3 regions of the Streptomyces sp. MST-110588 genome follow, and region 2 is predicted to be linked to each of the others. Evidence: riboswitches for the same ligand, from Rfam matches in the RefSeq annotation. Region 2 holds a riboswitch; each other region holds the start of a gene.
The links. A riboswitch is a leader RNA that binds a small molecule or an ion and turns the genes downstream of it on or off. The one in region 2 is predicted to bind thiamine pyrophosphate.
Positions count from the first base shown of each region.

Region 1: it holds a riboswitch for thiamine pyrophosphate, as region 2 does, so the genes downstream of both, KGS77_RS09000 (thiamine ABC transporter substrate-binding protein) here and thiO (glycine oxidase ThiO) in region 2, are expected to answer to the same signal.
Region 3: it holds a riboswitch for thiamine pyrophosphate, as region 2 does, so the genes downstream of both, thiC (phosphomethylpyrimidine synthase ThiC) here and thiO (glycine oxidase ThiO) in region 2, are expected to answer to the same signal.

Region 1 covers NZ_CP074380.1:2,076,103-2,078,363, forward strand. Annotated here, with positions in the region: gene KGS77_RS09000 (thiamine ABC transporter substrate-binding protein) at 1-1,016, opposite strand, end outside; TPP riboswitch at 1,109-1,233, opposite strand; gene rlmN (23S rRNA (adenine(2503)-C(2))-methyltransferase RlmN) at 1,269-2,261, opposite strand, start outside.
Region 2 covers NZ_CP074380.1:6,263,388-6,265,648, reverse strand. Annotated here, with positions in the region: gene KGS77_RS27520 (FAD-dependent oxidoreductase) at 1-471, opposite strand, end outside; TPP riboswitch at 815-928, shown strand; gene thiO (glycine oxidase ThiO) at 1,073-2,261, shown strand, end outside.
Region 3 covers NZ_CP074380.1:3,818,604-3,820,864, reverse strand. Annotated here, with positions in the region: gene KGS77_RS16755 (YibE/F family protein) at 1-793, opposite strand, end outside; TPP riboswitch at 865-1,023, shown strand; gene thiC (phosphomethylpyrimidine synthase ThiC) at 1,017-2,261, shown strand, end outside.

The DNA of each region.
Region 1 (2,261 bases), 4.2 Mb from region 2:
GCCACCGTCCACGGCTTGTCGATCTTCTCGCCGTACTTGGTGAACAACGGCGGCACCTTGGCGTCCGTACGCGCGGGGTTGACGAACATCTTCAGCGGCACGTCCTCCTGGAACTTCTTGCTCAGCAGGAAGTCCAGCAGCGCCTTGCCGCCCTTCTCGTTCTTCGCGCCCTTGAGCAGGCCCGCGAATTCCACCTGCCGGAAGCACGTCCCGGCCGCGACCCCGGTCGGCGCCTGCTCGGGCCGGGGCTTCTTGTCCAGCACCTCGGAGGGCGGGCTGGAGGCGTACGACACCACCAGGGGCTTGTCGCCCTTGCCCTTCCCCGCCGCCGTGCCCGAGAAACGCTCGGTGTACGCCTGCTCCCAGCCGTCGACGACCTCGACACCGTTGGCCTTGAGCTTCTTCCAGTAGTCCTGCCACTTGCCCTCGCCGTAGGCGGCGATGGTGCCGAGCTGGAAGGCCAGTCCGGGCGAGGAGGTGGCGGAGTTCTCGGTGACCAGCAGGTTCTTGTACTCGGGCTTGATCAGGTCCTCGAAGGTCTTCGGCGGCGCGATCTTGTGCCGGGTGAAGTAGGCGCGGTCGTAGTTGACGCAGACGTCACCGTAGTCGACCGGAGTGACCCTCTTGTGCGCCGCGTCCAGTTGCAGCTCCTGGGGAACGTTCTCCAGGCCCTTGGCCTTGTAGGGGCTGAAGATGTCCTCCTTCAGGCCACGCGAGAGCAGGATGTTGTCGATCCCGAAGAACACATCGCCCTGCGGGTTCGCCTTGGAGAGGATCGCCTGGTTGACGGCCTTGCCGGCGTCCCCGCCCTTGAGCTCGCGGACCTTGTACCCGGTCTGCCGGGTGAACTCCTCCAGGACGGATTGGGAGACGTTGAAGGAGTCATGGCTGACGAGGGTGACGGTCTTGGCGTCCGTACCGCCGCCGTCACCGCTGGAACCGCCGCATGCGGTGAGCATGGCCATGCCGAGTGCCGCGGCGAGCGCGGTGGCGGCGATCCTGCTGGTGGTGGTCACTGATTCCTCCTGGCTGGCCAGGAAGAGACGCGGCCCCGCGCCGGGCCCGTACTGCGATGGTCGGCGTACGGGCCCCGCACGGGGCGCAACAGCATGAGTGATGACCGAACTTCCTACCCGGAATGACCCGGGCGAGGTTCAAGGGTCTGCGGCCGTCGTGCTCGGTGACGAGCGGTTGCCGCACTCTCAGCGCTGTGGCGCTCCCCTGTCGGAATGTGCATTCGTTCGATCACACGGTACCAGCGCGGAGCGTCAGCGCTCGGAGGCCGCGAGCTGGCCGCAGGCACCATCGATCTCCTGGCCACGGGTGTCCCGTACCGTCACCGGCACGCCGTGCGACTCGATGGCCTTCACGAACGCCTTCTCGTCCTCGGGCCGCGAAGCCGTCCACTTCGAGCCCGGGGTCGGGTTCAGCGGGATGAGGTTGACATGGACGCGCTTGCCCTTGAGCAGCCGGCCCAGCAGGTCACCGCGCCACGCCTGATCGTTGATGTCCCGGATCAGCGCGTACTCGATGGAGATCCGGCGGCCGGACTTCTCCGCGTACCCCCACGCCGCGTCCAGGACCTCGCGCACCTTCCAGCGCGTGTTGACCGGTACGAGCGTGTCGCGCAGCTCGTCGTCGGGGGCGTGCAGCGACACCGCGAGCCGGCACTTGAAGCCCTCGTCCGCGAACCGCAGCATCGCCGGGACCAGACCGACCGTCGAGACGGTGATGCCGCGCTGGGAGAGACCCAGCCCGTCCGGCTCGGGATCGGTGAGCCGACGGATCGCGCCCACGACCCGCTTGTAGTTCGCCAGCGGCTCGCCCATGCCCATGAAGACGATGTTGGACAGTCGCGCCGGTCCGCCCGGTACCTCCCCGTCCCGCAGCGCCCGCATGCCGTCGACAATCTGATGAACGATCTCGGCGGTCGAGAGGTTACGGTCCAGCCCCGCCTGACCGGTCGCGCAGAACGGGCAGTTCATACCGCATCCGGCCTGCGAGCTGATGCACATCGTCACCCGGTCCGGGTAGCGCATCAGCACGGACTCCACGAGCGTGCCGTCGTGCAGCTTCCACAGCGTCTTACGGGTGGTGTCGTCGTCGCACGAGATGTGCCGCACCACACTCATCAGGTCCGGCAGCAGCTCCGCCGCCAGCTTCTCGCGCGCCGCGGCCGGGATGTCGGTCCACTGCGCCGGGTCGTGCGCGTAGCGGGCGAAGTAGTGCTGCGACAGTTGCTTGGCGCGGAAGGGCTTCTC
Region 2 (2,261 bases):
CCCGACGACCACGACCGAGCGCTGCCGGGCCAGGACGGGCCGCAGCCCCTCGGCGTCGTCCAGGGTGCGCAGCAGATGGACGCCGGGCACCCCCGCGCTGCCGGGCAGCGGGACCGGCTCGGCGCCGGTGGCGATGACCAGATGGTCGTACGGGACGGGGCCGGTGTCGGTCTCCACGACCCGGGCGCCGGCCGCGAGCCCGGTGACGTACCGGCCGAGCTCCAGGTCGATGCCCAGCGCCTGGAAGTCCACGTCGAAGGCGGACCCGTCCGCCTTGCCGAGCAGTACCGCCTTGGAGAGCGGCGGGCGGTCGTACGGCTGGTGGGGTTCGGCCCCGACCAGCGTGATCACGCCGTGCCAGCCCTGTTCGCGCAGGGCCACGGCGGTCTGCACGCCCGCCATCCCCGCGCCGACGATCACGACGCGACGCGTGCGGTCAGGGGTCCGCGCAAGGGTGCTCTGCTCACTCACCCGATCACTGTAGGACGGCGGGACCGGGCTCCCGCAGCACCGCGCGAGGAGATCTCGGACACAGAGTCACCGGCCGGTGACCGGGGTAGGGGCGGGGGCGGGAGCCTGCCGTGGGGGCGCGCGGCCGGTGCTCGCGGGCCGTCCGGCGCTCTCCCGGAAGCCCTCGGCGCTCCCTTACGCGCCGCCCGGCTCTCCTTTACGCGCTGCCGGGCACTCCCTCATGGGCCGCTCGGCGCCCCCTCGAAGACCGCCCGGCGCCCCCTCAAGGACCGCCCGGCGCCCCCTCATGGGACGCTCGGTGCTCCCTTACGGGGCGTCGTGGGCCCGTACTAGGGTTACCAGCACACGCACTCGCGGGAGCCCTGACGCACCGGGCTGAGAGGGAGGCTGCTGCGGCCTCCGACCGTACGAACCTGATCCGGGTCATGCCGGCGAAGGGAGGGGCTGGACGCCCATGCATCCATCGCATCCGTCGCATCCATCCGAAACGCCCGAGAAGCCATCGCCCGTACCGCCTGTTCCGACTGGCACGCCTGTGCCGACTGGTCCACCTGGTCCGACTGGTCCGCCTTCGGGGACAGGCGGGCGGCACCCGGACGTCCTGGTCATCGGCGGCGGTGTGATCGGCCTGGTCACCGCCTGGCGGGCGGCCGGGCGCGGGCTGCGCACCGCCGTCGTGGACCCGGCGCCCGGCGGCGGCGCGGCCCAGGTCGCGGCCGGCATGCTGGCCGCCGTCACCGAGCTCCACTACGGCGAGCAGACCCTGCTCGGCCTCAACCTGGCCTCGGCGCGGCGCTACCCCGGCTTCACCGCCGAACTGGAGGAGGCCGCCGGCCGGCCGACCGGCTACCGCCGGTGCGGCACGCTCGCCGTCGCCCTGGACGCCGACGACCGCGCCCACCTGCGCGAACTCCACGCCTTCCAATGCCGCTCGGGGCTGGACGCGCAGTGGCTGACCGGGCGCGAGTGCCGCCGTCTGGAGCCGATGCTGGCGCCGGGCGTACGCGGCGGACTGCGCGTGGACGGCGATCACCAGGTCGATCCGCGCCAACTGACCGCCGCGCTGTACACGGCCTGCGAACGCGCCGGCGTCGTCTTCCACCGCACCTCCGCGGTACGGCTGACGGTCGGCGGCGGCCGGGCGACCGGCGTCGAGACGGCCGACGGCGACCGCCTTCAGGCGGGGCAGACCGTGCTCGCCGCGGGCAGCGACAGCGGGCGGCTGGCCGGGGTGCCGCCGGAAGTGCTGCCGCCGGTCCGCCCGGTCAAGGGCCAGGTGCTGCGGCTGCGGATGCCGGCCCCTCCCCGGGGGGCCGCGCCCTTCCTGTCCCGCACCGTACGGGCCGTGGTGCGCGGCGGCCACCTCTACCTGGTGCCGCGGGAGAACGGCGAGCTGGTGGTGGGCGCCACCAGCGAGGAGCTGGGCTGGGACACCACGGTCACCGCGGGCGGCGTGTACGAGCTGCTGCGGGACGCCCACGAACTGGTGCCCGGCATCACCGAACTTCCGCTGGTGGAGGTCCGCGCCGGGCTGCGCCCCGGCTCCCCCGACAACGCGCCCCTCCTGGGCCCGACCGCGCTGCCCGGCCTCCTGGCCGCCACGGGGCACTACCGCAACGGCGTCCTGCTGACCCCCGTCACGGGTGATGTGATGGCCGAGGTGCTGGTCAGCGGGCGGCTCCCGGAGGAGGCCCGCCCCTTCTCCCCGCAGCGCTTCCCGTACGACGCGCCCGCCGCGTCCGCCACACCCGCCACGCCCCCGGCCTCCGCGGTTTCCTCGGCCGTACCGT
Region 3 (2,261 bases), 2.4 Mb from region 2:
CGAGGGTGCCCAGGACCGCCACGGACGTACGGGCCGTCAGCCCATGGCACATATAGAGCGCGATGAGCATGATCGCGCTGCCGCCGACCACCGCCACCGCCAGCGGATCGGACCCCTGGAGGATGGCCGGGAGGATGAACAGCGTCAGTACGCCGAAGCCGGTGACCAGCGCCACCAGCGCCAGTACGCCGCGCAGCCGGCCGACGACGACCACCGCGCCGGCGAAGATCGAGGCAAGCACCCACATGGGTGGTGTCCGGTCCACGTCGGTGACGGAGTACTGGAGGTCCCGGGGGGCTTTGGGGGAGTAGGCGACCACCACGCGCTGCCCGGCCGTGTAGCGGCGGGTGGCGTCGGGCGTCACCACCGTCTGAAAGGTGCGGCCCTTGTCCCGGCCGGTGGTGACCTCGACCGTGGCCCGCTCGCAGGGGCTGCTCCCCGGCGTGGCGCCCGCTCCGGGCCCCGGCCCCGGCCCCACCTGCGGCGGCCCGTCCCCGCCGCCCCCGGACCCCGGCCCCGATCCGCTCCCGGTCCCCGGCCCCGCGTTGACGTCCGCGCAGTCGACCTTGTCCACCCGTACCACCTCCGCCTGCTCGGTGGGCTGGTCGAAGCCGACCCCGGACGGCCGGTGGCCGGGAGGCCCGCCCGGCCACAGCACGACCAGCCCGGCCACAACGGCGGCGGCGAAGGGAATCAGCACTGCTGCGATGACCTTGCGGAGGTGCCGGGACACGGGCGCGGCGGGCCCGTGTCCGTGCGCGTGTGCATGTGTGTGGGACTCGGAGCGGGTCACCGACCGATCATCGCAAGAACCGACAGGGCCCCCTGTTCACCGCGCCATACCGGCCGCTACCGTGGTGACACCTTTGCAATCGCGGGAGCTCGGAGCACCGGGCTGAGAGGGCGCTGACCCCCGTACGGAACGTCCGGCCGAAGCCGGGAACGCCGTCACGGGAACCGCTGCGTCGACCGCCGAACCTGTTACCGGGTAATGCCGGCGTAGGGAGTGGGTCTCAATGACTCTGCAGGATGCACGCACGCCTGAAAACAACGGTGCCACCGAGGCGGAACAGCCCGGCTGGCACAAGGGCTACCTCTCCGGATCGCGCCCCGACCTGCGGGTCCCGGTCCGCCGTGTGCACCTCACCAACGGCAAGGACGTGACGCTGTACGACACGTCCGGGCCGTACACCGATCCGAACATCGAGACGGACGTCCGCCGCGGTCTCGCGCCGCTGCGGGAGAACTGGATCATCGCCCGCGGGGACACCGAGGAGTACGCCGGCCGCCCCCCGCGGCCGGAGGACGACGGCCTCAAGCACACCTCGCCGCGCGGCGGCCTGCGGAACCTGGACGCCGTCTTCCCCGGCCGGCCCCGGCAGCCGCGCCGCGGCCGGGCGGGCGCCGCGGTCACCCAGCTCGCCTACGCGCGGCGCGGCGAGATCACCGCGGAGATGGAGTACGTCGCCCTCCGCGAGAACGTGACACCGGAGTTCGTACGCGAGGAGATCGCGGCCGGCCGGGCCGTACTGCCCGCCAACGTCAACCACCCGGAGATCGAGCCGATGATCATCGGCAAGAACTTCCTGGTGAAGGTCAACGCCAACATCGGGAACTCCGCGGTCACCTCCTCCATCGAGGAGGAGGTCGAGAAGATGACCTGGGCGACCCGCTGGGGCGCCGACACGGTCATGGACCTGTCCACCGGCCGCAACATCCACACCACCCGCGAGTGGGTGCTGCGCAACTCCCCCGTCCCGATCGGCACCGTCCCCCTCTACCAGGCCCTGGAGAAGGTCGACGGCAAGGCCGAGGAGCTGACCTGGGAGATCTACAAGGACACCGTCATCGAGCAGGCCGAGCAGGGCGTGGACTACATGACCGTCCACGCGGGCGTACTGCTGCGGTACGTTCCGCTCACCGCCCGCCGCAAGACCGGCATCGTCTCGCGCGGCGGCTCGATCATGGCCGCCTGGTGCCTGGCGCACCACAAGGAGTCCTTCCTCTACACCCACTTCGAGGAGCTGTGCGAGATCCTGGCGTCCTACGACGTCACGTACTCCCTCGGTGACGGGCTGCGCCCCGGGTCCATCGCGGACGCCAACGACGAGGCGCAGTTCGCGGAGCTGCGTACCCTCGGCGAGCTGAACACCGTCGCCAAGCGGCACGGCGTGCAGACGATGATCGAGGGTCCGGGACACGTCCCGATGCACAAGATCAAGGAGAACATCGACCTCCAGCAGGAGATCTGCGAGGAGGCG